DNA from 3 places in the Streptomyces sp. NPDC002888 genome. Region 3 is predicted to be linked to each of the others. Evidence: riboswitches for the same ligand, from Rfam matches in the RefSeq annotation. Region 3 holds a riboswitch; each other region holds the start of a gene.
What was found. Region 3 has a riboswitch for cyclic di-AMP ahead of ACFYWX_RS07145 (NlpC/P60 family protein). Riboswitches for the same ligand answer to the same signal wherever they lie in the genome.
Positions count from the first base shown of each region.

Region 1 (10,000 bases), on a different contig from region 3:
CCGGAGCAGGTGACCGCGGACATCGAGCGGGACAAGATCCTCAGCGCGCAGGAGGCCGTGGAGTACGGCCTGGTGGACCGGCTCATCCCCAGCCGCAAGGCCTCGCGCACCGCGCCCGGCGCGAGGTGAGCCACCGATGCTGCCTCCGGAGCTGCCACCGCTGCCCGCCCTCACACGTGCCGAGGGCGAGTTGATCGACCGTTACCTGGACGTTGTAGACCTTCTCGGCCGAATCAACCCGGCGCATCACGGGGACACGTACCGTGGTCTACGCGCAGCACAGGCGCTCGTCGCCAAGGCGACGGCGCTCAGGGACGCACTGGCGCTCATGCACCAGCGGGGTGAGACCGAGCTGCACGCTCCAACGCTGGCGCGTGCGCTGCGTGTCCTTGACGGGGAGCGTCGTACGGCGCGCGTCACGATGCCGCCGCTCTCCGACAGTTGACTCACCGGTGTCCGGTCCGGACGCGCGGCCTCCTCGACGGGACGTCCGGATCCGGATCCAAACCGACCGAATGAAGTACCCCTGTTCGGAGTAGAAGCACGTCCTTTTACGGGACCGCCCGAGTTGCGCAACGCGCGTAGCGTCAGGCGGGGCTGAGAGCCTTTCATGCTGGTCCGAGGCCCCGTCATGACCTGGACACTCACTCGAACATCGCACTGTCCACCCGAACGGGTGAGTGGTGAGTAACGCCACAAACCCCCGATTCCGTTGGGTATTTCGGACACTCGTGAGTGAAGATCCGTGACTGACGACAAGCCCCCGCCACAACGGCGGGGCGATCCGGACGGACGCCGAGTCCTGCCGCCGCCCGGATGACTGGTCGACAGGAGTGCATCGGCAGGAGTGGAGGACCCAAGCAAGACGGGTCGCCGGAACGGTCACGCCATGACCGGGTCGAGCAGCCCTTGGGGTGAAGCCGCGGCAACGCGGCCGGGCCACTTCGCCAGCCCGAATCCGACAGGTCATCCTTCACAGGCGGTTGACGAAGGGTTGCGCATGACTGCGCTCAATCGTGTCCCGTCGCTGATGGCCCGGGCCGGCACGGCCTCGGCCCTGACCATCGCCGCCGTTGGCGGCTCGCTCGTGGTCCCCGGCTTCGCCTCCGACGCCGCGGCCGCCACACCTGCGACGAAGGCGCTCCAGATCGCTGCGTCCAAGAAGGGCTCGCCGTACAAGTACGGGGCCACGGGCCCCAAGAGGTTCGACTGCTCGGGCCTCACGCTGTACGCGTTCAAGAAGGCGGGCAAGAAGCTCCCCCGGACGGCGGCCCAGCAGTACAACAAGACCCGGCACATCTCCGTGAAGAGCCGCAAGGCCGGGGACCTTGTGTTCTTCCACTCGGGTTCCTCCAGCTCCAGCGTCTACCACGTGGGCATCTACGCCGGGAAGGGGAAGATCTGGCACGCCCCGAAGACCGGGGACGTGGTGAAGCTGCAGAAGCTCTGGACGAAGAGCGTCTGGTACGGCCGGGTCAAGTGACCCTCCCGGGGGCGGTGCCGGCGTCCTGACACGCCGGCAGCGGTCCTCGGCCCGGTCCGACGGCTCCCAGGGCTCCACGAGGCGCCCTGGGCCGTCGGCGCGACGTGCGGCACGCCGCACTCAGGTGTAGAAGTGGATGCAGACGAACCGGACGCCCTCGTAGGCCCTGGGTCACTGCTCCTGCTGCCCCACCGTTGTCACCGGCTCGGCCGGCACGGTCCAGGGCAGTTCGATGGAGACCGTCTTGCCGCCCTCCCGGGTCGGCCGGACTCTCAGCTTGCCGCCGCACTCCGCGGTCAGCCAGCGGATGATCACCATGCCGCGGCCGTTGTCCTGCTGCACGGCGGCGGGCAGCCGTTTGGGGAACCGGGGATGGCTGTCGGTGACACCGATGGACACCCGTTCGTCTCGGTCCAGGCGGAGGTCCACCGTGAAGGTGGGGGACTGCCCGAAGGTGTGCTGTACGGCGTTGGTGGCGAGCTCGGAGACGATGAGCCGGATGGTGTCGGACAGCTCCGAGTCCTCCGGCAGGCCCCACTCCGCGAGGGTGCCGACCACGAAGGTCCGGGCCGCGGAGACCGAGGCGGGATCGCTCGGCAGAGTGACGGATGCTTCCAGAAGGTCTGCCATGGCGAAGTCGTCCCTTTCCCCCGGGACCGCGAGTCCGACACGGAGCGGATGATTCGAGTACGGTCCCGGACTGGTGCTTCGTCGCCAGAGTGCCATTACCGCACCCCTCACGGGTGGCGATCCACCAAGATGTGCATATATCTGTCGCTCGAAGTGGTGAACTCTGCGACGGCAGAACGGATTTGGGTGGCTCGTTGGGAGTAAGGAGTACCCATGCAGCACGGTCCCGCGGTGCGCCGCCGCAAACTGGGTGCGGAACTGCGCGCGCTGCGCGCCGAATCGGGGCTCACCAGTGGGGAGGCGGCCCGTCTCGTGGGCTGGCACCAGTCGAAGGTGAGCCGGATCGAGACGGGCACCAGCGGGGTGAAACCAGCCGATGTGCGGTTACTTCTGGACGTCTACGGTGTGACGGATCCCCAACTGCGGGAGCTGATGCTCGCGTTGGCGGGCTCCGACGGCGCCGGCGGGCACCACTGGTGGCACGCCTACCGTGGGGTGCTGCCGCCCACCTACCGGGACTTCATCAGCCTGGAGTCGCAGGCCGGCGCGATGCGCACGCTGGAGACATCGGTGGTTCCGGGCCTGTTGCAGACGCCCGAGTACGCCCGCGCGGTGACCCGGGCGGCCGTGGAGGGCGTGGCCGACGACCGGCTCGACACGCTGGTGGAGGTGCGGCTGGCCCGGCAGGTCGTGCTGCGGGCGGATCCGCCGCTGGAGCTGAGCGCGGTGCTGGACGAGGCGGTCCTGCGGCGGGAGGTCGGCGGGCCCGGAGTGATGGCACGGCAGCTCGAACGCCTGGTGGAGGCGGCGCGGCTGCCGCAAGTACGGCTCCAGGTCCTGCCGTTCACCGCCGGGGCACACATCGGCGTCACCGGGCCTTTCGTTATTTTCTCATTTCCGAGCACTTCTGACCTGGATGTGGTTGTTCTCGACAACTTGACGAGTAGCCTCTACCTCGAACGGAAAGAAGACCTCCGGGCCTACAGCGAGGCCTTCAACACCCTTCAGATCCACGCCCTTTCGCCCGAGGACTCGTTGGATTACATCGCCGGGATAGGTGACGGCGCGTAAGGAGGCACTATGTCTGCACTGCCTCGGAACGTTCCTTCCAGCATCGATCTGCACGACGTGCGCTGGCTGCGCAGCAGCTACAGCACGGGAGCCAACAACTGCGTCGAGACGGCCCGGCCGGCCACAGGGCCATGGTCCGGGCAGCTCGCCGTACGCGACTCGAAGAACCCGGTCGGCCCCGCTCTGCTCTTCTCCCCCGAGAGCTGGTCGGGTTTCACGGCCGCGTTCCGCTGATCCCTTCCATCCGTCAACAGGGGCGACCCACGGCCGTGTCACGCCGACTCATGGTCTTGTCTCGCCGATCACTCGTACAGCGCGTTCGATCTGCGCCCCGGAGAAGTCCGCGCGGGCGGTCAGCCTGAGCCGTGAGATGCCGTCGGGAACGGAGGGAGGACGGAAGCAGCCCACGGCGAGGCCGGCCGCCCGACAGTCGGCCGCCCACTGCACGGCCCCCTCCGGGGACGGCGCGCGCACGGAGACCACCGCGGCGTCCGGACGTACCGCTTCCAGACCCGCGGCGGTCAGACGTGCGTGCAGCTCGGCCGCCACCGCGCGGGCCCGTGCCGCACGCTCCGGTTCGCGGCGCAGCAGCCGCAGGGCCGCGAGGGCGGCACCTACGGCCGCGGGGGCCAGACCCGTGTCGAAGATGAAGGTGCGTGCCGCGTTGACCAGGTGGTCGATCACCCGGGCGGGGCCGAGCACCGCTCCGCCCTGACTGCCGAGCGACTTGGACAGCGTGACCGTGACGACGACGTCGGCGGCGCCCGCGAGTCCGGCCGCGTACGGCGTGCCGCGGCCGCCGTCGCCCAGGACGCCCAGGCCGTGGGCGTCGTCGACGACCAGCCCCGCGCCGTGCTCCCGGCACGCCTCGGCGAGCGCGGTGAGCGGGGCCGCGTCGCCGTCGACCGAGAAGACCGCGTCGGAGACGGCGACGGCCGGGCCCTCGTGCGTCCGGAGCGCCTTGCGCACGGCGTCCGGCTCGGCGTGCGCGACGACCTGCGTCGTGCCCCGGGCCAGCCGGCAGCCGTCGATCAGCGAGGCGTGGTTGCCCGCGTCGGAGACGATCAGGGAGCCGTGCGGGGCCAGCGCGGTGACCGCGGCGAGGTTGGCCGCGTACCCCGAGGAGAAGACGAGGGCCGCCTCGAAGCCGCAGAAGTCGGCCAGCTCGCGCTCGAGCTCCGTGTGCAGCTCCGTGGTGCCCGTGACGAGCCGGGAGCCGGTCGAGCCGCCGCCCCAGGTCCGCGCCGCCCGCGCCGCGCCCTCGGTGACCTCCCGGTGGTGCGCCAGACCCAGGTAGTCGTTGCTCGCGAGATCCAGCAGCGGAGAGTCGGCGGGACGCGGGCGCAGGGTCCGCACGAGTCCGGCCCGGCGGCGCAGTTCCGCCTGCTCGTCGATCCAGCCGAACACCATGGGCCCTCCGGGGGATTTGTAGGCAGTGGACAGACACTAGCCGCAGGACCCGCCACCCATGGTGTGGCAATACCCACACGTCGAATGGCCTCTGTTGTACGAACTCTCCTTGGCCCGGAACGGGTCGGTAAGACAGGATCGGCTCTCATGGACCTGCTGAACACGCTGGTGGACAAGGGGCTTCGGCGCGAGCTGCCGACCCGCGAGGAGGCGCTGGCCGTTCTGGCCACGTCCGACGACGACCTGCTCGACGTGGTGGCCGCGGCCGGAAAGGTGCGCCGCCACTGGTTCGGGCGACGGGTGAAACTCAACTATCTCGTCAACCTGAAGTCTGGGCTGTGCCCCGAGGACTGCTCCTACTGCTCCCAGCGGCTCGGCTCCGAGGCCGGGATCCTGAAGTACACCTGGCTCAAGCCCGACCAGGCCTCCGAGGCCGCGGCGGCCGGGTTGGCGGGTGGCGCCAAACGGGTCTGCCTGGTGGCGAGCGGGCGCGGTCCGACCGACCGTGACGTGGACCGGGTCTCCGACACCATCAAGACGATCAAGGAGCAGAACGCGGGCGTCGAGGTGTGCGCCTGTCTCGGTCTGCTCTCCGACGGCCAGGCGGAGCGGCTGCGCGAGGCGGGCGCGGACGCGTACAACCACAACCTCAACACCTCCGAGGGGACGTACGCGGACATCACGACCACGCACACGTACGCCGACCGGGTGGACACGGTACAGAGGGCGCACGCGGCGGGCCTTTCGGCGTGCTCGGGGCTGATCGCCGGAATGGGCGAGTCGGACGAGGACCTGGTGGACGTGGTCTACTCGCTGCGCGAGCTGGACCCCGACTCCGTTCCGGTGAACTTCCTGATCCCGTTCGAGGGCACCCCGCTGGCCAAGGAGTGGAACCTCACCCCGCAGCGCTGTCTGCGGATCCTGGCCATGGTCCGCTTCGTCTGCCCGGACGTGGAGGTGCGCATCGCGGGCGGCCGCGAGGTCCATCTGCGCACGGTGCAGCCCCTCGCGCTGCACCTGGCCAACTCGATCTTCCTCGGCGACTACCTCACCAGCGAGGGCCAGGCCGGCAAGGCCGACCTGGAGATGATCGCGGACGCCGGGTTCGAGGTGGAGGGCGCGGGCGAGGTGACGCTGCCGGAGCACCGGGTCGCGGGCGGCGGGGGCTGCGGTTCGCACGAGAGCGGTGGCGGCTGCGGGTCGCACGAGGGCGCGGGCTGCGGCTCTCACGCGGGTGGCGGTGTGTGCGGTTCCGCGCCCGCTGACACGCCTTCGGCCAACGAGGCCCGTACGGACCTGGTCGCCGTGCGCCGCCGTGGTGCCGGTACCGACCTCGCGCCCAATGCCTGAGCTGGGCGTATCCGAGCTGCTGGAGCTCGACAGGCGGCATGTGTGGCATCCGTACGGTCCGATGCCCGGCCGGGTGGACCCGCTCGTCGTGGAGTCGGCGAGCGGGGTCCGGCTGAGGCTCGCGGACGGTTCGGGCGAGCTGGTCGACGGCATGTCGTCCTGGTGGTCGGCGATCCACGGCTACAACCACCCGGTGCTGAACGAGGCCGTGCGCGGGCAGGTCGGTCGGATGAGCCACGTGATGTTCGGCGGGCTCACCCACGAGCCGGCCGTACGGCTGGCGAAGCGACTTGTCGACATCTCACCCGACGGTCTTGAGCACGTGTTCCTCGCGGACTCCGGGTCGGTGTCCGTCGAGGTCGCGGTCAAGATGTGCCTGCAGTACTGGCGTTCGCTCGGCCGCCCGGCCAAGCAGCGGCTGCTGACCTGGCGCGGCGGCTACCACGGGGACACCTGGCAGCCGATGTCGGTGTGCGACCCCGAAGGCGGGATGCACGAGCTGTGGACCGGCGTGCTGCCCCGGCAGGTGTTCGTCGGCCCGCCGCCCGTCGCGTACGAGGAGTCGTACGCGGAGGAGTTGCGCGCGACGATCGCGCGGCACGCCGACGAGCTGGCCGCGGTGATCGTCGAGCCGGTGGTGCAGGGTGCCGGCGGGATGCGGTTCCACTCCCCCGCGTATCTGCGGGTGCTGCGGGAGGCGTGCGACGCGCACGACGTGCTGCTGGTGTTCGACGAGATCGCGACCGGGTTCGGGCGCACGGGCGCGCTGTTCGCGGCGGAGCACGCGGCGGTGACGCCGGACGTGATGTGTGTCGGCAAGGCCTTGACCGGCGGCTATCTGACGATGGCGGCGACACTGTGCACGGCACGGGTGGCCGACGGGATCTCGCGCGGCGAGGTGCCGGTGCTGGCGCACGGTCCGACGTTCATGGGCAATCCGCTGGCGGCGGCCGTGGCGTGCGCGTCGATCGACCTGTTGCTGGGCCAGGACTGGCTGTCCGAGGTCAAGCGGATCGAGGCGGGTCTCAGGGAGGGGCTGACGCCCGCCCTCGAGATGGCGGGCGTGAAGGACGTACGGGTGCTCGGGGCCATCGGCGTCGTGCAGCTCGACCACTCCGTGGACATGAGGGCCGCCACGGACGCCGCCGTGCGCGAGGGCGTGTGGCTGCGGCCGTTCCGGGACCTGATCTACACGATGCCGCCGTACGTCACGGGTGACGAGGACGTGGCACGGATCGCGCGGGCCGTGTGCGCGGCGGCGCGGGAGGGATGACATGTCGATCCTGGTGATCACGGGGACGGGCACGGAGGTCGGCAAGACGGTCACGACCGCCGCGGTCGCCGCTGCGGCGCTCGCGGCGGGCCGGTCGGTTGCCGTGCTCAAGGCCGCGCAGACGGGTGTACGGCCCGACGAGCGCGGGGACGCCGACGAGGTCGCGCGGCTGGCGGGCGACGTGACGGCGGAGGAGGTCGCCCGGTATCCCGAGCCGCTGGCGCCGGGGACGGCGGCGCGGCGGGCCGGTCTGCCTCCGGTCGCTCCGGGCGAGGTCGCCGAGGCCGCGGCCAAGCTGGCCACCGAGCACGACCTGGTGCTGGTGGAGGGGGCGGGCGGGCTGCTCGTACGGTTCGACGAGGCGGGCGGCACGCTGGCGGACGTGGCCGAGCTGCTGGGCGCACCGGTGCTCGTCGTGGCATCCGCGGGCCTCGGCACCCTGAACACCACGGAACTGACGGCACGTGAACTGCGCTCCCGCCGACTGGACCTCCTGGGTGTGGTGATCGGCAGCTGGCCCGACTCCCCCGACCTGGCAACCCGTTGCAACGTGGCGGACCTGCCGGAGGTTTCCGGGGCTCCCCTGCTCGGCGCGCTGCCCGCCGGCGCCGGCGCCCTCCCGCCACCCGCCTTCCGGGCGGCGGCACCGGGTTGGCTGGCGCCACGGCTGGACGGGACGTGGGACATGGCGGCGTTCGGGAGGCGGGAGGCGCCCCGAGGGGGCGCGCGCCGCGACTGACCTGGACGTATGCCGCTCTGCCCCGGCAACCCACGCTAGTGCCCCGGCAGGCAACGTTTGCCCGTCAAGGAGCGGCGTCGTGGGGGTCCCTCCCGCTCGAGCGAAGCCGAGAGTGGGGGAGCGTGCTCTCGGCGTGCCGGCCGGAAGCCCTCGTACTGGATGTACTTGGGTTTTCGGCCGGTGCGGCGAGAGGGCGTGCCGGGTGTCGCGACGGGGCGAACGTTGCCTGTCGGGGCACTAGCCGTCGGACGCGGCGAGGAGTCGGACCAGTTCGATCCGGGAGCGGATGCCCAGGCGGCTGAAGACGCCGCGCAGGTGGTGGTCGATCGTGCGGGGGCTGAGGGCGAGGCGGTCGGCGATCTCGCGGTTGGTGGCGCCGTCGGCCGCCATACGGGCGATGAGCAGTTGCTGGGCGGTGAGACGGGCGGCGGGATCGTCGGGGCCGCGCGCGGGTGAGGCGGGTGCTCCGAGAGCGCGGAGTTCGGCACGGGCCTGGTCGGCGCAGTGCGGAGCGCCGAAGGACTCGAAGGCCTCCAGGGCGCTGCGCAGGCGGTCGCGGGCCTCGGTGCGGTGGCGCAGCCGGCGCAGGGCGGCGCCGAACAGCAGCTCCGTGCGGGCGCGTTCGAAGTCGCGGGTGCCGTGGGCGTGCAGGTCGAGGGCCGTGCGGTAGTGGTCGACGGCCTCGGCGCCGGGTGTCAGCAGGGCGCGGCATCGGGCGCTGAGGGCCAGGTCGTCGGGGCTGCGGACGGCGGTGGCCCAGCGGTCGTAGTCGGCGTGCGCCGCGCGGGCGATGCGGGTGTCGCCGGTGCGGGCGGCGGCCTCGACGTAGTGCGGGGTGGCCAGATGACGGATGGCGCGATGCCCGTGGCCGGGGCCGAACGCGGCGAGCGCGCGCAGCCGTGCCGCGGCCGCGGCGAACCGGCCGGCGCCGAGGTCGAGGACCGCGAGCGCCCACTGGGCGAGCGCGGCGGGCAGGCCCAGGCCGCGGGCGAGGGCGTACGAGCGGGCGGCTGCGGCGCGTTCACGGCACAGGTCGGCGTCGCCGGTGATCGCCGCGAACATGGCGAGGGCGGCCTGGAGATGGCAGGCGCCGTTGTCCTGGCCGGTGGCGTACGCCTGGCGCAGGGCGTCCGCGGCGGCGGCCTCGCCCACGCGGGGGCGTCCGCTCCAGAAGTCGGCGTAGGCGCGGAACTCCATGGCCTGTGCCGCGGTCCCCGGCGCGCCGCGTGTACGGGCGGAGCCGGCCGCGCGCAGGGTGGCGGTCACGGCGCGCGTGTGGTCCCCGAGCATCAGCGCGGCGATCCCCGCGTGGATCAGCAGGGTCGGGTCCCCGCCCGGCCCACACCGCCCGGCCGTCGCCTCCAGCACATCCCGCGCATCCTCGTACCGCCCCTCCACCGCAGCCGCCAGTCCCCTCAACGTGCCCGGCACCCCGATCCCCGCCCGTCGCGCCACGACCACCGCCTCCCGACAGCGCCGCAGGTCACCGGTGTAGACGGCGGCTTCGGTGGCACGGGCGAGGAGGTGGGCGGCGGGGTCGGGGGTGTGGGCCGCGAGCGGGTGGCCCGCCACCGCCGGAACGCCCACCGCAGCCGCCGTCCGGGGACGCCGCGCCCCAGCGCCCAGGGCCGGGCCGGGGCCCAGGGCCGCGTCCCCGGGCAGAGGAGACCCCGCCGGAGCACCAGCGCCCATGACATCGCCCGAGCCGGGCTGCCCCGGCTGCACCGCAGGGTCTGCCTCGGCGGTCGGCGGGCGAAGGTGGTCTCCGCGTCTCCCTGCGGGCGCCCCGGGTGTTCGCCCCACCCGAACGGCCGCTGTCAGAGTTGCGTCGAACGCCTCCGACGCGTTGCCCGTGCGGAGGGCGAGGATGCCGGTCAGGGTGTCGTCGGTGGTGTCGGTGGCGAGGTGGCGGGCTCGGTCGGCGTCGCCGGAGGTCCAGGCGTCGGCGGCGGCGTGGGTGAGGAGGCGGGACCGGTGGCGGGGGTCGGGGGTGAGTGCGGCGGCGCGTTCCGCGAGGGCTCGGGCCAGGGTGGGGCGGCCGGTT
Region 1 covers NZ_JBIAPU010000015.1:20,466-30,465, forward strand. The annotation lists gene ACFYWX_RS23965 (ATP-dependent Clp protease proteolytic subunit) at 1-129, shown strand, start outside; gene ACFYWX_RS23970 (hypothetical protein) at 137-445, shown strand; cyclic di-AMP (ydaO/yuaA leader) riboswitch at 784-997, shown strand; gene ACFYWX_RS23975 (C40 family peptidase) at 1,001-1,483, shown strand; gene ACFYWX_RS23980 (ATP-binding protein) at 1,655-2,113, opposite strand; gene ACFYWX_RS23985 (helix-turn-helix domain-containing protein) at 2,327-3,184, shown strand; gene ACFYWX_RS23990 (DUF397 domain-containing protein) at 3,194-3,418, shown strand; gene ACFYWX_RS23995 (8-amino-7-oxononanoate synthase) at 3,467-4,594, opposite strand; gene bioB (biotin synthase BioB) at 4,742-5,944, shown strand; gene ACFYWX_RS24005 (adenosylmethionine--8-amino-7-oxononanoate transaminase) at 5,937-7,217, shown strand; gene bioD (dethiobiotin synthase) at 7,219-7,956, shown strand; gene ACFYWX_RS24015 (LuxR C-terminal-related transcriptional regulator) at 8,194-10,000, opposite strand, start outside.
Region 1: linked by a shared signal. The riboswitch ahead of ACFYWX_RS23975 (C40 family peptidase) and the one ahead of ACFYWX_RS07145 (NlpC/P60 family protein) in region 3 are both predicted to bind cyclic di-AMP.

Region 2 (10,000 bases), on a different contig from region 3:
TCCGGGTCTGGGCGTCGGCCGTCACGATGCGCACCTCGTCGGGGCGCCAGTCGCCGACCGCCCACAGCGGATCGGGGTCGCCCCACAGGAGTTGCGACCCCACCGGGTGCAGCGTCTCGCCGTCGAGCCCGGTGGCGCCGGCGGAGCCGGGCTCAAGGGCCCGCGCGGCGGTGCTGTTCCACCCCACCAACCACCGCATCGACGCCTCCACAGGCTGTGGACAACCAGTGCACCGCACGAACGGTTCACCATGCTGCCACGAAGAATGGCCCATAGAGGGGCGGCGGAGCCGCTTGTGATCCAGGAAGTGCCCGCCGGTCCGCACCGTCTCGCCAGCCTGAACGCCCAGGCGGGACCCGGTGACTTCGACTCGAATGCGCCCCCAGTACGCTCCCTGAAAACGCCCTTCGCGCCCTGAACTCCCATGGTGGGAGCGGTAATCCCATACGAAGGGTAGGGTCGCTTTTCAGCCAAATCGAGGGCGTGCGGCGACCGTCGGAACAGGAGCGCACACGCTCCGTACACGCCCTGTGCAACGCACGACGGGTGCGCAGCCCGGGAGGTGAGGCACACCTCCCGGACCGGTCCGCCGCCCGCGGGGATGTAGGCGGCGGTGTCCCCCAGCCCACTGGATCCAGTACAGCGGGCCGACCCACGCACGGCCCATGGAACCGCTCCCGCGGTGGCCGGAGAAGAGCGCACGGCCGGGCGCACAGCCACACACCGGGAGCACGTGGCAACAGTGTGTAGGTGAGTCCGTACTTCAGTACGGACCACAATCCCGCCATCCGGAAGAATGCCCCTTAACGCTTGGGATGCGGCGAACTACGCTGGGTTTACGAATGCCGCATGGTTATGCCAGCGCGGCAGCCGTCTGTGTCGAGGGGTGGCTCATGTCCAGGGAGCAACGCGGGCCGAACGAAAAACTCGGCGCCGTTCTCGCCCTCGCGGGAATCAGCAACGCGGGACTCGCGCGACGCGTCAACGATCTTGGCGCCCAACGCGGGTTGACGCTTCGCTACGACAAGACGTCGGTGGCGCGCTGGGTGTCGAAGGGCATGGTGCCGCAGGGCGCCGCCCCGCACCTCATCGCGGCCGCCATCGGCCAGAAGCTCGGCCGACCCGTGCCGCTCCACGAGATCGGCCTGGCGGACGCGGACCCCGCGCCCGAAGTGGGCCTCGCCTTCCCGCGCGACGTCGGACAGGCCGTGCGGTCGGCGACGGAGCTGTACCGGCTCGACCTCGCGGGGCGCCGCGCCGGCTCCGGCGGCATCTGGCAGTCGCTGGCCGGCTCGTTCGCGGTGAGCGCATACGCAACGCCCGCCTCACGGTGGCTGATAACCCCGGCCGACAGCTCGGTGGCGCGCGAGGTGAACCCCTCCGAGGGCTCCGGCGCACCGCTCAAAGTCGGCCACAGCGATGTGCAGAAGCTGCGGGAGGCCGCCGAGGACGCCAGGCGCTGGGACTCCAAGTACGGAGGCGGCGACTGGCGTTCGTCGATGGTGCCGGAGTGCCTGAGGGTCGAGGCGGCGCCCCTGCTGCTGGGCTCGTACTCCGACGAGGTCGGCCGGGCCCTGTTCGGGGCGAGCGCCGAACTCACCCGCCTCGCCGGGTGGATGGCCTTCGACACCGGCCAGCAGGAGGCCGCCCAGCGGTACTACATCCAGGCGCTGCGCCTGGCCCGCGCGGCCGCGGACGTCCCTCTCGGCGGGTATGTGCTCGCCTCCATGTCCCTCCAGGCCACCTACCGCGGCTTCGGCGACGAGGGCGTCGACCTGGCGCAGGCCGCCCTGGAGCGCAACCGGGGCCTGGCCACCGCCCGCACGATGAGCTTCTTCCGGCTGGTCGAGGCACGCGCGCACGCACGCGCGGGTGACGCCCCGGCGGCCGGCGCGGCGCTGAAGGCGTCCGAGGGCTGGCTGGAGCGCTCCCGCGAGGGCGACAACGACCCGTCGTGGCTGGGTTTCTACGGCTACGACCGGTTCGCCGCCGACGCCGCGGAGTGCTACCGCGACCTGAAGGCGCCGCGGCAGGTGCGGAGGTTCACGGAGCAGGCGCTGTCGAAGCCGACGGAGGAGTTCGTGCGGTCGCACGGGCTGCGGCTCGTCGTGTCTGCGGTGGCCGAGCTGGAGTCCGGCAATCTTGATGCGGCGTGTGAGCAGGGGGTGCGGGCGGTGGAGGTGGCCGGGCGGATCTCTTCGGCTCGGACCACGGAGTACGTGAAGGATCTTCTGCACCGGCTGGAGCCGTACGGTGACGAGCCGCGGGTGGTGGAGCTGCGGGAACGGGCTCGGCCTCTTCTCATGACTCCTGCGTAGAGCTGTTGTCTGCGCGTCTGCCGGGTCGCTGTGACCTGGTGGGTGCGGGTTGTCGCCGGCTCTCGCGCCCACGCGGCGGAGCCGCAGAATGTCACAGCCCCGCGCCCCTTTTCGGGGCGCTGCTCGCCTCCTGGGTTTGAAGGCATTGTCAGTGGCGCAGTGCACTATCGAAGTGGGAGGTGGTGCAGGTGCCGGTGGGTGCGTACGACTGCGATGTGCTGGTGATCGGTGGAGGGATCGTCGGGCTGTCGACGGCGTTCGCGATCACGCGTGCCGCGCCGGGTACACGCGTCACGGTACTGGAGAAGGAGCCGGGGCCGGCCCGGCACCAGACGGGGCGCAACAGCGGGGTCATCCACAGCGGGATCTACTACCGGCCGGGGTCCCTCAAGGCGCGGTACGCGGTGCGGGGCGCCACCGAGATGATCAAGTTCTGCGCGGAGTACGGCATCGCGCACGCCGTCACCGGCAAGCTGATCGTCGCGACCGAGCGGGAGGAGCTGCCCCGCCTGCACGCCCTCGTGCAGCGCGGCCGGGAGAACGGGATCCCGGTACGGGAGCTGGGCGCGGCGCAGATCGCGGAGTACGAGCCGGAGGTGCGCGGCCTCGCGGCGATCCATGTGGGGACGACCGGCGTGTGCGACTTCGTCGCGGTCGCCCGGCAGCTGGGCGAGGCGTCGGGGGCGGAGATCCGGTACGGCGCCCGGGTCGAGCGGATCGACCGGCGCCCGGACCGGGGAGTCGCGGTGCGGACCACGAGCGGGGACGTCGTACGGGGCCGGGTGCTGGTGAACTGCGCCGGGCTGTACTGCGACGAGGTCGCCCGGCTGACCGGGGACGAGCCCGGCGTGCGGATCGTGCCGTTCCGGGGGGAGTATTACGAGCTGGCGCGGCCGGAGCTGGTGCGGGGACTGGTGTATCCGGTGCCTGATCCGGCGTTCCCGTTCCTCGGGGTGCATCTCACGCGCGGGATCGACGGCGGCGTGCACGTCGGCCCCAACGCCGTGCCTGCGCTGGCGCGGGAGGGGTACGGATGGGGGGTCGTCCGCCCGGGCGAGGTCGCGACGACGGTCGCGTGGCCCGGAGCGTGGCGGATGGCGCGGCGGCACTGGCGGTACGGGGCGGGTGAGCTGCGGCGGTCGGTGTCGAAGGGGGCGTTCACGGAGGCGGTGCGAAGACTGCTGCCGGCGGTGGGGGAAGGCGACCTGGTGCGGACGGCGGCCGGGGTGCGGGCGCAGGCGGTGCTGCGGGACGGAGGGCTGGTGGACGACTTCCTGATCCGGGAGGGCGCGCGGGCCGTCCATGTCCTGAACGCGCCGTCCCCCGCGGCGACCGCCTCGCTGCCGATCGGGCGGGAGGTGGCCCGGCGGGCGCTGACCGTGCTGGGATCGGTGTAGCCCTCGCGGCCCGGCGCCGTCCCACCCCGAAGAACCCACAGAACCTTCCGTAAAATCGAGTGCACTGTGTCTGACTCCGTGAATACCCCCGAAGCCCCCCAGCCCGCCCCTGATGAGCAGCGCCCGCACCTCCCCGGTGTGTCCGTTCGGCACAGCCGGGCCAAAGGTGAGCCCCGTTTTCCGGACGGGCCCAGGGCCGATCCCGCCGGGTCGCACTTCGAGCGGCGGATCCGCAGTTTTCAGCCGCGCCGCAGCCGGGTGACCGCGGGGCAGGCGGACGCGTTGCAGCGGCTGTGGCCCAAGTGGGGGCTCGACATCGACGGGCGGCGGGGCATCGACCTGGGCGAGCTGTTCGGGAACGACAACCCCGTCGTGCTGGAGATCGGGTTCGGCATGGGTGAGGCCACCGCGCAGATGGCCGCCGCCGACCCGGAGACGAACGTCCTCGCCGTGGATGTCCACACCCCGGGTCAGGGGAACCTGCTCAACCTCGCCGACCAGGGCGGGCTGTCCAACGTCCGCGTCGGCAACGGCGACGCCATCATCCTGCTGCGCGAGATGCTCGCCCCGGACGCGCTGGACGGGCTGCGCGTCTACTTCCCCGACCCCTGGCCCAAGAAGCGCCACCACAAGCGGCGCCTGATCCAGCCCGAGTTCCTCAGTCTCGCCGCGACTCGGCTGAAGCCGGGGGCGGTCGTGCACTGCGCGACCGACTGGGAGCCGTACGCCGAGCAGATGCTCGAGGTGCTCACCGCGCACCCGGACTTCGAGAACACGCAGGCCGACGGCGGTTTCGCGCCACGTCCCGACTTCCGGCCACTGACCCGTTTCGAGGGCCAGGGACTGGACAAAGGTCATGTCGTGAACGATCTGCTCTTCCATCGCGTACAGCACCGCGAGCAGAAGGCGGCTCAGCGTTCCCACCCCAACCCGTAACAGCAGTCCCCCACCGCGCCTCCCGTCGGCGGCTGACGAACGCGCACCGTCGCGGGCGGCGTGCTCCCTCGTTAGGGTCGATGCCGTGGCCACCTGTCCCCCGTATCCGACGTATCCCAACGGCCCCGCCGGTGGGGGCGTGCTCACGCACGCGCACTGGTGGCAGCGGAAGTCGGTGCGCTACGGGGCTCTCATCACCCTCCTCGCCCTCTCCGGGCTCGTCATCCTCGCGCTCGTGCGCGAACAGACCGGCACGGAGGGGTTCCTGGTCGGACTCGGGCTCGCCGTGCTGCCCGTGCCGCTGCTCGTCGCGGCGTTCCGGTGGCTCGACCGGGTGGAGCCCGGGCCCTGGTACAACCTGCTGTTCTCCTTCGCCTGGGGCGCCTGCGCGGCCGCGCTGATAGCGATCGTGGCGAACAGTTTCGCGACGAGATGGATCGCCACGGCCACCGCCGATCCGACCGGCGCGGACACCCTCGGCGCGACCGTCATAGCCCCCGTCGTCGAGGAGTCGGCCAAGGCCGCCGCCGTCCTGCTCGTCTTTCTCTTCCGGCGGCGGGACTTCACCGGCATCGTCGACGGGGTCGTCATCGCCGGGATCACCGCGACCGGGTTCGCGTTCACCGAGAACATCCTCTACCTCGGCACGGCGTTCGGCACCGACCAGCTCACCGGCGACACCGGCATCGCCTCCGTGACCGCGGCGACGTTCTTCGTGCGCGTCATCATGTCGCCCTTCGCGCACCCCCTCTTCACCGTCCTGACCGGCATCGGCTTCGGTGCCGCCGCGCTCGCCGGGGACCGTCAGCACGTGCGGCGCGTGCTGCTGCCGCTGCTGGGACTGCTGCTGGCGATGGCCATGCACGCGCTCTGGAACGGCTCGTCGTCGTTCGGCGAGTACGGGTTCTTCGCGGTGTACGGGGCGTTCATGCTGCCCGCGTTCGGGCTGCTGACCTGGCTGGTCATCTGGACGCGGCAGCGGGAGCTGCGGACCGTGCGGGAGGAGCTGCCCGCGTACGCCTCCGCGGGGTGGCTGGCACCGGCCGAGCCGTTCGCCCTCGGCTCGATGCGGGCACGGCGGCTGGCCCGGGAGTACGCCCGGCGTCACCACGGCAGGCCCGCGGCGCAGGCGGTGGCCCAGTACGAGGCGTACGCGACGTCCCTGGCGTTCCTGCGGCGCCGGGGAAACCGTGGCAAGGCGGGGGCCGACTTCGCCGTACGGGAGGCGGAGTTGCTGCGGGAGCTGTGGGGCCGGCGGGACGTGGCGCGACCCGCGCTGGACCATGCGGCGCGGGTGGCTGCGCCGCCTGTGCCGGTGGTGGTGCCGCCTTGGCCGGTGTACGGGATGTACGGGGCGTACGGTGCCTACGGGCAGGGCTACGGGAGCGGGGCCGGGCCGGGGCATGGAGCTGGCCCGGGGCATGGGGCTGGCCCGGGGCATGGGGCTGGCCCGGGGCATGGGGCTGGCCCGGGGCATGGGGCTGGCCCGGGGCATGGAGCTGGCCCGGGGCATGGAGCTGGCCCGGGGCATGGAGCTGGCCCGGGGTATGAGGCCGTGCCGGGCTACGGATATCCGGCGGCGCCCTACCCCGCGTACAACCCTTACCGGTCGTAGCCGGAAAGGGTTCCCGGGAGTTCAGCACCGCCGGACACCGCCGGACACCGCCGACACCGCCGACACGGCGGTCACAGCGGACACGGCGGACACTGCCCGACCGCCGTCGCGCCTGACCGCCGTCGCGCCTGACCGCCATCGCGCCCGACCGCCATCGCGCCCGACCGCCATCGCGCCCGACCGCCATCGCGCCCGACCGCCATCGCGCCCGACCGCCATCGCGCCCGACCGCCGCCGCGCCCGACCGCCATCGCGCCCGACCGCCGCCGCGGCCGACGGGACTACGCCGACGCCTCCGTCAGCTTCGCCACCTCCGCCTCCGTCAGCTCCAGCTCCGCCACGCCCACCAGTGCCGGCAGTTGCTCGACCGTACGGGCGGAAGCGATGGGCGCCGCGACGGTCGGCTGGGCGGCGAGCCAGGCGAGGGCGACCGTGGCGACGGGGGCGTCGTGGGCCGCGGCGATCTCGTCGAGGGCGGTGAGGACCTTGATGCCACGCTCGGATTCGAGGTGCTTGGCGGCCTGGCCGGCACGCGCGCTGTCCACCGTCTTACCGGGGCGGTACTTGCCGGTGAGGAAGCCGGTGGCGAGCGCGAAGTACGGGACGGCGGCGAGGCCGGCGCGGGAGGCGAGGTCACGCAGCTCGCCCTCGTAGGTGTCGCGGGAGACGAGGTTGTAGTGGGGCTGGAGGGCGACGTACCGGGCGAGGCCCTCGCGGTCGGAGAACTCCAGGGACTCACGAAGGCGTTCGGGCGAGATGTTGGAGGCGGCGATGTGCCGCACCTTGCCCGCCCGCACCAGCTCGTCGAGGGCGCCGATGATCTCCTCGACGGGCACCTCGGGCCTGTCGAAGTGCGTGTAGTAGAGGTCGATGTAGTCGGTGTCCAGGCGGCGCAGGGAGGCGTCGGCGGCGGCCTTGATGTTGGCCGCGCTCAGGCCCTGGTACTCGGGGTGCTGGCCGACCTTGGTGGCGATGACGACGTCGGAGCGGCTGCCGCGGGCCTTGACCCACTTGCCGAGGACGGTCTCGGACTCGCCGCCCGAATTGCCCTCGGCCCACGCCGAGTAGGCGTCGGCGGTGTCGACGAAGTTGCCGCCGGCGGCCGTGTAGGCGTCAAGGACGTCGAAGGAGGTGGCCTCGTCGGCGGTCCAGCCGAAGACGTTGCCGCCGAGAGCGAGGGGGAAGACCTCAAGGTCGGAGGAGCCGAGCTTGCGCAGAGAAGAAGAAGTCATGCTGCACGTCAACGCCGTGACGGGAGGCGCGCATTCCGCGCCTCCCGTCAACAGCGTGTGAACATCCGGGAGACCTCACCGACTCCCGGACGACCTCAGGGGTTGATCCCCTTGCTGCGCAGCCAGGCCCCCGGGTCGATGCCCGAGCTGCTGCCGCCCGGGTGGACCTCCAGGTGGAGGTGGGCACCCGTGACGTTGCCGGTGGCGCCGACACGGCCGATGACGTCGCCCGTGGCGACCTTCTGGCCGACGCTGACGCTGATGGAGGACTGGTGCGCGAACCAGAGCTCCGTGCCGTCGTCGAGCGTGAGGATCGTGCGGTAGCCGTAGGAGCCGGCCCAGCCCGCCTCGGTGATGGTGCCGCTGTGGACCGCCTTGATGAGCGTGCCGGTGGGGGCGGCGAAGTCGAGGCCGGTGTGGTAGCCGGAGGACCAGTAGGAGCCGGCCTGACCGAAGGTCGAGGTGATGGTGTACGAGGAGGTCGGGAGCGTGTACTCCTTGGCCAGCTCGGCGAGGCGCTCGGCCTCGGCCTTGCGCTTGGCCTCCTCCTCCACCTTCTTCTTGGCGGCGGCGGCCTTGGCCTTGGCCTCCTGCTCCGCCTTGGCGGCGGCGTCCGAGGCGGCCTTGGCAGCGGCGGCCTCGGCGGCGGCCTGGGCCTTGCTCTCCATCTGGCCCTGCTGCGACTCGGCCTGGGCCATGATGCGGCTGCGCAGCGACTCACCGGCGTCGGCGGCGCTCTGGGTGGTGTCGTCGGTGCTCGTGCCGACGCTGCTGAGGGCGGCCGCGGCGTCCTCAGCGGCTTCCTTGTCGTCCGTCAGGAGCGAGCCGACGGAGGGCAGGTCGGGCATGGAGATGGAGACCGGCGGCTTGCCGGTGTTGGCGCTGGCCATGCCGCCCGCGCCGACGGCGGCGATGACGCCGACGCCCAGGACGGTGGAGCTGCGGGCGAGCCCGCCACGCTGCTTGGCGACGCGGTGCCGGCCACGTACCGGGCGAATGGACTCCGCGGTGGGGTTCCACTCCTCCCAGGGGCCCTCGTCGGTGCGGTAGTCGCCGTAGCCGAAGGTCTCGGTACTGCGGCGGCTCGGCGCGGGGGCCTCGGGGGCAGGCGGGTTGGACGCCACGAAGGCGTACTCCTTTCCTTCCGTGACGCCTACCGGGTTAGCTGACGGGTTCGGAGCGGGAAGGTCTCCTACGCGCGTATACCGGCCGTGAGTCCACGGCGGCATCCACGTGATTCACCCCAAGGTGGTGGTTCCCCGGTTCCCTTGCGGGATTCGGCGCGTGAGCACGGAGCCGTCTCTTGTGACGGCTGGGACGACCGCGCTGCGTTATCGAACGTTAATAGACACGGGGTCAGGTTTCCAAGCTGTTCCGCTTGATCATTAACATTTTTCGCCGTGGACTTACGGCCCATGAACGGCTAAAAACGGGCGAGTTGGCCGCGCGGCTGACCACATACGGTTTCTGACGTTACGTCAGTCGTTATGCGGAGCGGGGCGGATCCCTCACACCCTGTGACGACGGCCACCGGCGCCCCCAGAACACACCGATGGCCGGGATTCGTGAGAATCCCGGCCATCGGCCTTCAGTAGCGGGGACAGGATTTGAACCTGCGACCTCTGGGTTATGAGCCCAGCGAGCTACCGAGCTGCTCCACCCCGCGTCGTTGACTCAAGTGTACGGCATCCGCGGGGTGCGAAGCACCACGGTTTCGCGGTGGGGTCCGAGGCGGTGTGATCACGCTTTCGAGGCGGCGTGATCGCGCTGGTGAGGCGGCCGATTCCGGTGACGGGATGCGGCTGACTCCGGTGACGGGATGCGGCTGACTCCGGTGACGGGTGGTCAGCCGAGCAGGTGGCCGTTGGGGGCCTTGGCCCGCTGCGCGTACTCCGGCAGTACGACGACCTCGGCGCCGCCCGCCACCAGCACGCCCGTGCCGTCGGCGCCCTCGACGAAGGTGTCGGGCTCGCGCCAGGCCGTGACGACCCGCCGTACCCCCGCGTCGAGGACCAGCCGGGCGCAGGGGGCGGGCCGGGAGGCGCGGCGGGCGCACGGTTCGAGGCTGCTGTAGACGGTTGCGGACGCGAGCCTCGGGTCGGCCGGGTCGATCTTCGCGAGGGCCGCCTCCTCCGCGTGCACGACAAGATCCCCGCCCTCCCGGGAATGCCCTCGCGCCAGTTCCGTCCCGTCGGCCGCCACGACCACCGCGCCCACACTGAACGCGGTCTCCGACGGCGGACACAGCGCCGCGAGCTCGCAGGCGAGGGCGAGCCAGTGCCGGTCGGCGGGGGACACCGACCCGGCGCTGCCGGGTGCCGTCGGTTCGTAGCGCATCAGCACGACGTCCTCGATGCGCCGTGTCTCGACGAGCCGCAGCCGACCGCCCTGGTAGGCGCCCGGCCCGAACAGTCGAGGTGCCTCGGGGTCGCCCACGAAGAGGGGCGCGAGGACGAGCTGGAGTTCGTCGGCGAGTTCCTGCTGGAGCAGCTGGGTGTGGAT
Region 2 covers NZ_JBIAPU010000040.1:14,463-24,462, forward strand. The annotation lists gene ACFYWX_RS42785 (asparagine synthase-related protein) at 1-199, opposite strand, end outside; gene ACFYWX_RS42790 (MFS transporter) at 894-2,318, shown strand; gene lhgO (L-2-hydroxyglutarate oxidase) at 2,498-3,715, shown strand; gene trmB (tRNA (guanosine(46)-N7)-methyltransferase TrmB) at 3,782-4,651, shown strand; gene ACFYWX_RS42805 (PrsW family intramembrane metalloprotease) at 4,737-6,266, shown strand; gene ACFYWX_RS42810 (aldo/keto reductase) at 6,548-7,498, opposite strand; gene ACFYWX_RS42815 (M23 family metallopeptidase) at 7,594-8,622, opposite strand; cyclic di-AMP (ydaO/yuaA leader) riboswitch at 8,634-8,791, opposite strand; tRNA gene ACFYWX_RS42820 (tRNA-Met) at 9,091-9,164, opposite strand; gene ACFYWX_RS42825 (dihydrofolate reductase family protein) at 9,344-10,000, opposite strand, start outside.
Region 2: linked by a shared signal. The riboswitch ahead of ACFYWX_RS42815 (M23 family metallopeptidase) and the one ahead of ACFYWX_RS07145 (NlpC/P60 family protein) in region 3 are both predicted to bind cyclic di-AMP.

Region 3 (10,000 bases):
CGGGGGAACGGCGGCGTCGTCGTATGCCGCGGGTGAGGAAGGAGACCGCGCCCGCCAGGCAGAGCCCGCCCGTGACGACCGGGATCACCACGAACCACGGGGTGTCCCAGAGGCCGCCCGCGTCCCCGGCGTAGAGGACGCCCGCCAGGGTGAGGAACGTACCGGCGACCAGCCTCCCCGGCTGGAACTCATGACGCAGCACGGCTCACCTCCGCTTGTCCCACGCCGACCCGGAGATCGAGGTCGAGCGTGCCGGTGCCCTTGCCGCCCGAGGTCGGCGCCAGGGTCACCTCCTTGTACCTGCCCGGTTCCACATCCACGTCCTTCGAGTCGTCGCCCGGCAACTGGATGTCCCCCAGGCCCACGTCGATGTTCAGCTTCACGGTCACGTCCGGCGGCACGATCACCCGCAGCCGGCCCACCCCCACCTCGGCCCGCGCGGTCACCGTCTGTCCCCTGGCCGGGTCCAGCCCGGACAGGTCCAGGGTGCCGACGCCGGTGCCCAGGTCGTACTCGTGCCGCACGTCCGCCACCGCGGCAGGCCGCCATGTCTCACGTATCCACTGTGTGCCGATGTCCTTGGGCAGCGCCGCCGAACCCGCGAGGAGGCCCGCCGTCACGATCGCCAGGAACACCGACCCGGCTCCCATGCGCCCGAGGAACGCGCTGAGGGCCATGCCCATTCCGAGGACGACGAGCGCGAAGGACAGCCCCGTCTGAAGGCTGGTGCCGAGCGGATGGTCGTCCCAGGTCATCCGGGTGCCGAGGACGCCGGCGAACACAGCGAGCAGGAAGACCCAGCCGCCGATCCAGCGGGGTCCCCGCGGCTTGGGCTGGGGCCGGGCACGCAGCGCGTGTATGTCCGCGCGGTCGCGTCCGTCGGTGCCGCGGCCGATGTTGACGGCCGCCGCGATGTCCCGGTCGGTGGAGTCGCGGGGGCCCCAGAGGTAGCCGGTGCCTCCGACGTGGGTGCCGTCCTTGACGATGGGCTCGCGCCACCAGGAGGGGTAGGCAGCGTGGACCGGCGGCGCCTGGGCCTCCGGGGGCGCGTCGGCCGCGGCCTGGGCGGCCAGCGGATCGGGGTCGGGCGCGCCGCGCCGCGGCGACCAGTATCCGGCGCCCGCGAGGAGGAGGGAGAGCACGACGGAGAAGGTCAGCACGCCGCCGTTCTTCAGCATGGACAGGAAGACCCCGCAGCCGACCAGCGCGAACAGCACGGCCGCCAGCGCCTGCCCGTCCACCCGGCCGGTGAGGAGCTTGCGCACCTCGTGCTCGTCCTCGCTCCGGTAGGGAACGAAGAGCCAGGCGAAGCCGTAGAAGATGAGGCCGATGCCGCCGGTCGCGGAGAGCACCGCGAGCGTGATCCGGAAGATCACCGGGTCCATGTCGCACTGCCGCCCGAGCCCCGCGCACACCCCGGCGATCATCTTGTGCCGCCGGTCGCGCCGGAACCGGTGCGGGGCGTCGGCCTCCTCGACCGCTCCTTCTTCATCGGTGCCACTGGCACCGGCTTTACTGGCATGCGCTCCACTGGCGCCGGTTCGGCCGGCACCGGCTCCGCCGGCACCACCGGATTCACCGGCGCCGCTGCGGGGCGCCGCACCGGCTGCGGGGTGCGCGTCGGGCGCGGCGCCCTCGTCGGGCACCGCGTCCGCGGCGTGCTGGTGATCGGTCATGCGTCCATGGTGACGGGCGAGGCGCCTCGGCGGGAGCCGGAACGACCCTGGTCGGACCCTGATATCGCCCCTGAGCCGACGCGGGGAACCGTTCGACCGGCCCGCCGTTCGAAGATCAGGGGCGTCCTAGGGGTCGACCCTGATGCTCCGGGCCGCCGCCCGTGTGAACATCGATGGCATGCCGGAAGCCGCCGCAGTGCCACTCGCCGAACCGCGGCCCCCGCGCAAGCTCTACCGCAGCAGCGACGGACGCTGGCTGGGCGGGGTGGCGCGAGGGCTCGCCGGGCATCTCGGGCTGCCCGTGATCTGGGTGCGGCTCGTCTTCGTCGGCCTGTTCATGGCGGACGGCCTCGGCGCCCTGCTGTACGGCGCGTTCTGGTTCTTCGTGCCGCTCGGCGTCGGCGGCGTCGGCGACCAGAAACCCCCGTCCCTCGTCACCGCCGAGACCTCACCCGACGGCCGCCGCCGGCTCGTCGCGCGCAAGCCGGACAAGGGGCAGATCGTCGCCCTGCTGCTCATGGTCGTCGTGGCGATCGTCTTCGTCGGCAGCGTCAACCTCAGCAGCGGCGCCAAGGTGTATCTGCTGCCCGCGGTCCTCGTCGGCGCGGGCGTCGCCCTCGTCTGGCGCCAGGCGGACAACGCCCGCCGGGCCCGCTGGGTCGAGGTCGGCAGCCGTCGCCGCACGCTCACGCTGCTGCGCGCCGGCGGCGGTGTCCTCCTCGTCACCGCCGGTACCTCCGGCATCTTCGTCCTCCAGGGCTCCGCCGCCCACCTCGGCTCCGTCCTGCAGGCGGCCCTCGCCGTCCTCGTCGGGATAACGCTCCTCGCCGGGCCGTATCTGGTCCGTATGACGCAGGATCTCTCCGAGGAGCGCCTGATGCGCATCCGCGCCCAGGAACGCGCCGAGGTCGCCGCCCACGTCCACGACTCGGTGCTGCACACCCTGACCCTGATCCAACGCAACGCGGAGAACGTGGGCGAGGTGCGCCGCCTCGCCCGCGCCCAGGAGCGCGACCTGCGCACCTGGCTCTACAAACCCGAGGGCACCGGCAAGAACGAGGCCGACGAACCGACCAACCTCGCCGACGCGGTCCGGCGCAACGCCGCGGAGGTCGAGGACAAGCACGGCGTCCCCATAGAGGTCGTCGTCGTGGGCGACTGCCCGCTCGACGACGGGGTCGGCGCCCAGATGCAGGCCGCGCGCGAGGCGATGGTGAACGCCGCCAAGTACGGTGGCGAGGGCGGCGCCGTGCAGGTCTATGCCGAAGTCGAGGGCAGGACGGTCTTCGTGTCCGTCCGGGACCGCGGCCCGGGCTTCGACCTCGATTCGATACCCGCCGACCGCATGGGCGTTAGAGAATCGATCATCGGCCGCATGGAGCGCAACGGCGGCACGGCGCGGTTGCGCGCGGTGCCCGACGGCGGCACGGAGGTCGAGCTGGAGATGGAGAGGGCGGAGAAGACGTCATGAGCGACCCGACCGAGCAGAACAAAACGGCGGGAGCGGGGGAGGCGGCCGCGCCCGAGCAGTCCACGGGCGGCGCGGGCGGACGCCATGTGCGCGTGGTCCTCGTCGACGACCACCGCATGTTCCGCACCGGCGTACAGGCCGAGATCGGACAGACCGAGCAGACCGGCGTCGAGGTCGTCGGCGAGGCGGCGGACGTGGACCAGGCGGTCACGGTCATCACCGCGACCCGGCCCGAGGTGGTCCTCCTCGACGTCCACCTCCCGGGCGGCGGCGGCGTCGAAGTCCTGCGCCGCTGCGCTCCGTTGATGGCCGACGCCGAGCAGCCCGTGCGGTTCCTCGCCCTGTCCGTCTCGGACGCGGCGGAGGACGTGATCGGTGTGATCCGCGGCGGCGCCCGGGGCTATGTCACGAAGACGATCACGGGCTCGGACCTCGTCGCCTCCGTCTTCCGTGTCCAGGAGGGCGACGCGGTCTTCTCCCCGCGCCTCGCCGGGTTCGTCCTGGACGCCTTCGCCTCCACCGACGCCCCGCCGGTCGACGAGGACCTCGACCGCCTCACCCAGCGCGAGCGCGAGGTCCTGCGCCTCATCGCCCGTGGCTACGCCTACAAGGAGATCGCCAAGCAGCTCTTCATCTCCGTGAAGACCGTCGAGTCCCACGTCTCGGCGGTCCTCAGGAAACTGCAGCTGTCCAACCGCCACGAGCTGACCCGGTGGGCGACGGCACGACGACTGGTCTGACACCGACGGCGACGGACTACGGGCCTCAGGTTTCGGGTTTCGTTTCCAGCCATGCCACCCACCCGGTCCTCACACCACCCGGGTCGCCCCCGCGAACGGCATCTCGTCCAGCGGGGCCACCCGGACGGGGGCCGACGGGTTGGGGGCGTGGATCATGCGGCCGTCGCCGATGTAGATGCCGACGTGCGTGATGCCGGAGTAGAAGAACAACAGGTCACCCGGGCGGAGTTCGGAGCGGGAGACGCGGCGGCCGGCGTTGATCTGGGTGTAGGTCGTGCGGGGCAGGGAGATGCCGGCGGAGCGGTACGCGGCCTGGGTGAGACCGGAGCAGTCGAAGGAGTCGGGTCCGGTCGCGCCCCACACATAGGGGCTGCCGAGCTTGCTGTAGGCGTACGAGACGGCCGCGGCGGCACGGGAGTTGGGTGCGCCCACGGTCGCCGACCCGGGAGCCTGGAGGCTGTCGCGGGCGCCCGTCGCGTCGCGTGAGGCGCGGTCCGTGCCCGAGCCGCCCGCGCCGAACCGCGCGCGTTCCTCGGCGCCGAGTTGGGACAGCAGCCGCCGGGCCGCGCCCAGCTTTCCGGTGACCGTCTTCTTGTGCTGTCGCAGCTGGGCCTGCTGCGACGTCAGCGAGGTCAGCTCGACGCGCGCGGCCCCGCGCAACTGCTCGATCTCCCGGAGCTGTTTGCGTACCCGCGCGACGGCGCCCGCCTGCCGGTAGCCGGCCCGTTCGGCGAAGGCGGCGCCGTCCAGGTACTGGTCGGGGTCGTCGGACAGGGCGAGTTGCATCGCGGGGTCGAGACCACCGCTGCGGTACTGGGCCGCGGCGATCGAACCCAGCGCCTCCCGCGCCACGTTGAGCCGCTCCTCCTTGCGCGCGGCCTGGTCCCGCAGTGAGCCCAGTCGCTGCTCGGCCGTGTCCGCCCGCTCCTTCGCGCCGTTGTACTTCTCGGTGGCGGCCTCCGCCTCCTGGTACAGCTGGTCCACCTTGGCCTTGACCTGCGCCGGGGTCAGGTTCGGCTCTGCGTGTCCGGTTCCGTCGAAGCCCGTCGCGGTCGCCGCGCCCGCCAGGGCGAGCGTTGCGGCCGTCCGGGCCGTATTGCCGCTGAGCGAGCGCTGTCTGGGCTTGCGGTGCGCTGCCACGTGGACCTGCACGTCCTTTCGTACGACCGCCATGTCCGTACGCCGGGGGAGAGCGCACGGCCGTCGGGGGCGTAGCCGCGGGGGAGCGGACGTACGACCGCCGGGGACGGTTCCGCGTCCGGCGGCGGCCTGCACAGGGGAGCGAGCCGCCGCCGGACCTTCTCGGCGGTGGTGGCCGACTGCCGCCCCTGGCCCGGGCGGCGGTGGGGAGCCGGTCACCTGGGGGAGGACGTTAGGCCGCAGAGTGACGCGCATGTAACGCGTTGTGCGGAACTGGCGTGAGCGGACCGAAGGGTGACCTTAAGTGACCGTGATCCCGTTCCGGGCTCGCCGCCTTCACGCAGAGCGATGACCGAACTGGGGATTCCGGAACACGCGGTTGTGACGGAGTGCTATGGGGCGCATATATGCAACCAGTGGGCCGGTGTCGGACGGCCTGCGGCCCCTCATTAGGCTCCGGCTTCATGGACGTACTCATCCATCTCTTCGTCGGCCTGCACATCGTCGGCATCGCCTCCCTCCTCGGCGGCTTCCTCACGCAGATGAAGGCCATGGGCCAGGGCACCGCCCGCTTCGTCCCCGCGATGCTGCACGGCGCGCTGACGATGCTGGTCACCGGCGTGATCCTGGTCGGCCTCAACCAGGCCGACGACCAGCCGGTCAACAACATCAAGATCGGCGTGAAGCTGGCCCTGCTGATCGTGATCCTGGGTCTCGTCTACGTGAAGCGGGACGACGAGAAGGTCGACAAGGGCCTGTTCGGGCTGGTCGGCGCGCTGACCACGGCGAACATCTTCATCGCGGTGCTGTGGACGTGACCTCGGCCCTGACGGCCGCCCAGGCCGCCCGTACCGCACCCGCGGCGACGGCCAGCCACACCGCCACCGCGATCCACAGCAGCGCCTGACCGGGCCCCTTCAGCCATGAGACGTCGAGGGCGGCGGCGACGGACAGCATCGCCGCCGCCGTCATCCCCATCGGGAACGCCGTCGCCCAGCGGCACTCGTCGTAGTGCGGGCGCGGCCGGACGCATTCGGCGATGAGCAGTACGGCGTACCAGCACAGGTCGAGCACGAGCAGCCCGATCGTCACGGTGCGCAGGACGCCGCCGTCGTCGTCGTTCCACAGATACAGGCGCGCGCTGTCGGCGGCGAGCAGCTTCGACCCGGCGAGCGCCGAGATGGCGAGCGCGCCGCCCGCGATCCACTGGTCGCCCGCGCCCTCGGTCACCTGCCGGGGGTCGAAGCAGAACAGCGCGGCGCAGTAGAGCACCAGACCGAGCCAGAAGAGCACCAGAGCGGCGTGCGCGAGCCAGTCGGTCGCCTCGGCCCCGGAGAGGGTGGCGGCCAGTACGGCGAGCCCCTGCGTGGCCACACAGCCCAGGAACACCGTCCCCGGCATGCGCCGCCGCCAGCGCAGTACGACGGTGAAGAGCAGCCCCGGCCACAGCACCGCCGACAGCGCCAGCAGAGCCGCCGCGACGGTCTGCTGTCCCAGGGCCGAGAAGCCGGTGCCGAGCACCGTGGTGGCGGCGACCGCCGTGAGCGCGCCCGGCGTGGCCGCCTCCGCCACCCACCTCTCGCGCTCCCACAGCAGCCGTACGACGAAGTGCGCCGCCAGGGCCAGCCACGCGGCCGACGCCGCTCCGAGGGCGACCCGGGACAGCGCCTCGTACCCCGCCGACCACAGACCGACCGCCAGGATGCCGGTCGCCATCAGAGCGGCCCCGGTCGCCGGCGAACGCTGCGCCCACCAGGCGCGGAGGGGGGAGGTTCGGGGCATGCCCCGATGCTAAGGAGCCACCTCGCCGCGGGCGCGGATAAGGCACTCCACGCGCGCGTGCCCCCACCCGGTCGGCCGCCCAGGTGTCTCAGGCCGGTCGTACGACGCTGTAGATCGACGACTCGCCGTCGTAGTAGATGGACTCCTCGCGGACGTACGCACCCGGCTTCGGGGCGTGGATCATCATGCCGTTGCCGATGTAGAGGCCGACGTGGCTGATGTCGTCGTAGAAGAAGACCAGGTCACCGGGCTGGGCGTTGGCGAGGGAGACCGTGGTGCCGGCGTTGACCTGGTCGTAGGTGACGCGGGGGAGGTCCACGCCGGCGGCCTTCCAGGCAGCCTGGGTGAGGCCGGAGCAGTCGTAGGAGTCCGGGCCGGTGGCGCCCCACACGTACGGCTTGCCGATCTGGGCGCGGGCGAAGGCGAGCGCCTTGTCGGCCTTGGTGGCGTACGAGGAGTCGGCGGGGGCCGACGAGGACGAGGAGGACGACGAAGACGAGGACGAGGACGAGGACGACGAGGGGCTGTCCTGTTGGGCCGCTGCCTCCTCCTGGGCCTTCTGCTGCGCCGCCTGCTGCTTCGCCAGCTCCGCCGCCTTGCGCGCGGCCGCTTCCTGCTTCCGCTTCTCGATCGCCGCGAGTCGCGCCTTCTCCTCCGCCGTCAGCTTCGACAGCAGCTCGCGCGCGTCGGATAGCTTCGTCTGGACGGTGGTCTTGGCGGTCTTCAGGTCGTTCTGCGAGTCGGTGAGCGTGGAGAGGCTCTCGCCGGCCTCCTGGCGCTTCTTCATCGTCGCCGACTGCTCGGCGAAGTAGTCGTCGACCTCCTGCTTCTGACGACCGGTCATCCGGTCCATCAGCTGGGTCTGGTCGAAGTAGTCCTGCGGGGAGTCCGCCAGCAGGAAGGTCGCGGTGTCGGGCGCGGCCGCGCCGGTGCGGTACTGGGCCGCGGCGTATGAGCCGAGCCGCTCGCGCTCCTCGTTGAGCTTCTGCGCGCGCTTGGCGACGTCGTCGAGGAGGGTGTCGACCTGCTTGCGCTGCTTCGCGGTCTTCTCCTTGGCCGCGTTGTACTTCTCGGTCGCCGACTCCGCCTGACGGTAGAGGTCGTCGACCTTCTTCTCGACCTCCTCGAGGCTCGGCTTGTCGTCCGCGGGTGCGGCGTTCGCCGTCTGGGAGAGCAGGGCCACGGAGGTGAGGGCGGCCGTGGCGAGGGCGGGCGTGCGTATGCCCGCCACGCGCGTGCCCGCAGAGCGGGGCTTGCGGTGCTGCGACGCCAAGGGAGGCGACTCCTTCCATCGTCCGCCTACCGGGTTAGCTGTCGGGTTCGGGCGGGTGGTTCGGAAGGGTTGCCCTACGGCCCTCTCCCCGTCAGGAGAGTCGGGCCGATTCACCCCAAGGTCTCGGTGGGTCCCCGGCTCCGGCCGGCATGTGCGGCGCGGGCGGACTCGGCGGAGGCCGCGCGGCCCGGCGACGTTCGCCGGTGGGGGTCGTACGGCCTGCCCGGCACGGTAGCCAACTGGTGTGGCCCCTGTGAAGGTTGATGGGTGATATGCCCGATACATTTTCGTGACCCGGGCTCAGGTGTCGGCTTGGGGTGACCAGTGTGGTGAGTTTTGGGTCAGGTTATGCATGTTTGGTGCACGCATTGCTGACCGTAATGAGGTGGATTCGGAGGGTGGGAATGTGGCGTGATGGTCGGGTCCGGAAGATCCTCGGCTTCTGATTCCGGGGATGTTTTCGGGGCGGCGGTCGGTTGTCGGTGGGGCGCCCTAGACTCGGAGAGCGATGAGCAGCCTCTTTGACGACAGCTTCCTGGCGGACCTCCAGGCCCCGAAGGGCCATGGGGAAGAGCCTCCGCCACCGCCCGACGACGATCACGTACCGGAGCCGATCCCGGACGATCTGTTCGGCGGGAAGTTCGACGTGCCGCCGGACCGGGAGGCGTACTACCGCGACGGCGCCCCGCGCCCGGCGGTGGACCCGGCCGCGCTCCTGGAGGGGCTGAACGAGAACCAGCGCGCCGCCGTCGTGCACTCCGGTTCCCCGCTGCTCATCGTGGCCGGCGCAGGCTCCGGCAAGACCCGCGTGCTGACCCACCGCATCGCCCACCTGCTCGGCGAGCGGAACGTGCATCCCGGCCAGATCCTCGCGATCACCTTCACCAACAAGGCCGCGGGCGAGATGAAGGAGCGCGTCGAGCAGCTCGTCGGCCCGCGCGCGAACGCGATGTGGGTGATGACCTTCCACAGCGCGTGCGTGCGCATCCTGCGCCGCGAGTCCAAGAAGCTCGGCTTCACGTCGTCGTTCTCGATCTACGACGCCGCCGACTCCAAGCGCCTGATGGCCCTGGTCTGCCGCGACCTGGACCTCGACCCCAAGCGCTTCCCGCCCAAGTCCTTCAGCGCCAAGATCAGCAACCTCAAGAACGAGCTGATCGACGACGAGGACTTCGCCGCGCAGGCCACCGACGGCTTCGAGAAGACCCTCGCCCAGGCCTACGCCCTCTACCAGTCGCGGCTGCGTGAGGCGAACGCTCTCGACTTCGACGACCTGATCATGACGACGGTCAACCTGCTGCGCGCCTTCCCGGACGTCGCCGAGCACTACCACCGCCGCTTCAGGCACGTCCTCGTCGACGAGTACCAGGACACCAACCACGCGCAGTACTCCCTCGTCCGCGAGCTCGTCGGCACCTCCGAGCACCCCGTCGACGTCCCGCCCAGCGAGTACGACGTCCCGCCCGCCGAGCTCTGCGTCGTGGGCGACGCCGACCAGTCGATCTACGCCTTCCGCGGCGCGACCATCCGCAACATCCTCCAGTTCGAGGAGGACTACCCGGACGCGACGACGATCCTGCTGGAGCAGAACTACCGCTCCACCCAGACGATCCTCAGCGCGGCCAACGCGGTCATCGAGCGCAACGAGTCCCGCCGCCCCAAGAACCTGTGGACCAAGGCGGGCACCGGCGCGGGCATCACGGGCTACGTCGCCGACACGGAGCACGACGAGGCGCAGTTCGTCGCCGACGAGATAGACCGTCTCACGGACGCGGGCGACGCGAAGGCCGGCGACGTCGCCGTCTTCTACCGCACCAACGCCCAGTCCCGTGTCTTCGAAGAGGTCTTCATCCGCGTCGGCCTGCCCTACAAGGTCGTCGGCGGCGTCCGCTTCTACGAGCGCAAGGAGGTCAGGGAC
Region 3 covers NZ_JBIAPU010000003.1:365,271-375,270, reverse strand. The annotation lists gene ACFYWX_RS07180 (hypothetical protein) at 1-202, opposite strand, end outside; gene ACFYWX_RS07175 (PspC domain-containing protein) at 189-1,676, opposite strand; gene ACFYWX_RS07170 (PspC domain-containing protein) at 1,855-3,147, shown strand; gene ACFYWX_RS07165 (LuxR C-terminal-related transcriptional regulator) at 3,144-3,887, shown strand; gene ACFYWX_RS07160 (NlpC/P60 family protein) at 3,957-5,027, opposite strand; gene ACFYWX_RS07155 (hypothetical protein) at 5,492-5,845, shown strand; gene ACFYWX_RS07150 (tellurite resistance/C4-dicarboxylate transporter family protein) at 5,823-6,809, opposite strand; gene ACFYWX_RS07145 (NlpC/P60 family protein) at 6,898-8,082, opposite strand; cyclic di-AMP (ydaO/yuaA leader) riboswitch at 8,090-8,251, opposite strand; gene pcrA (DNA helicase PcrA) at 8,591-10,000, shown strand, end outside.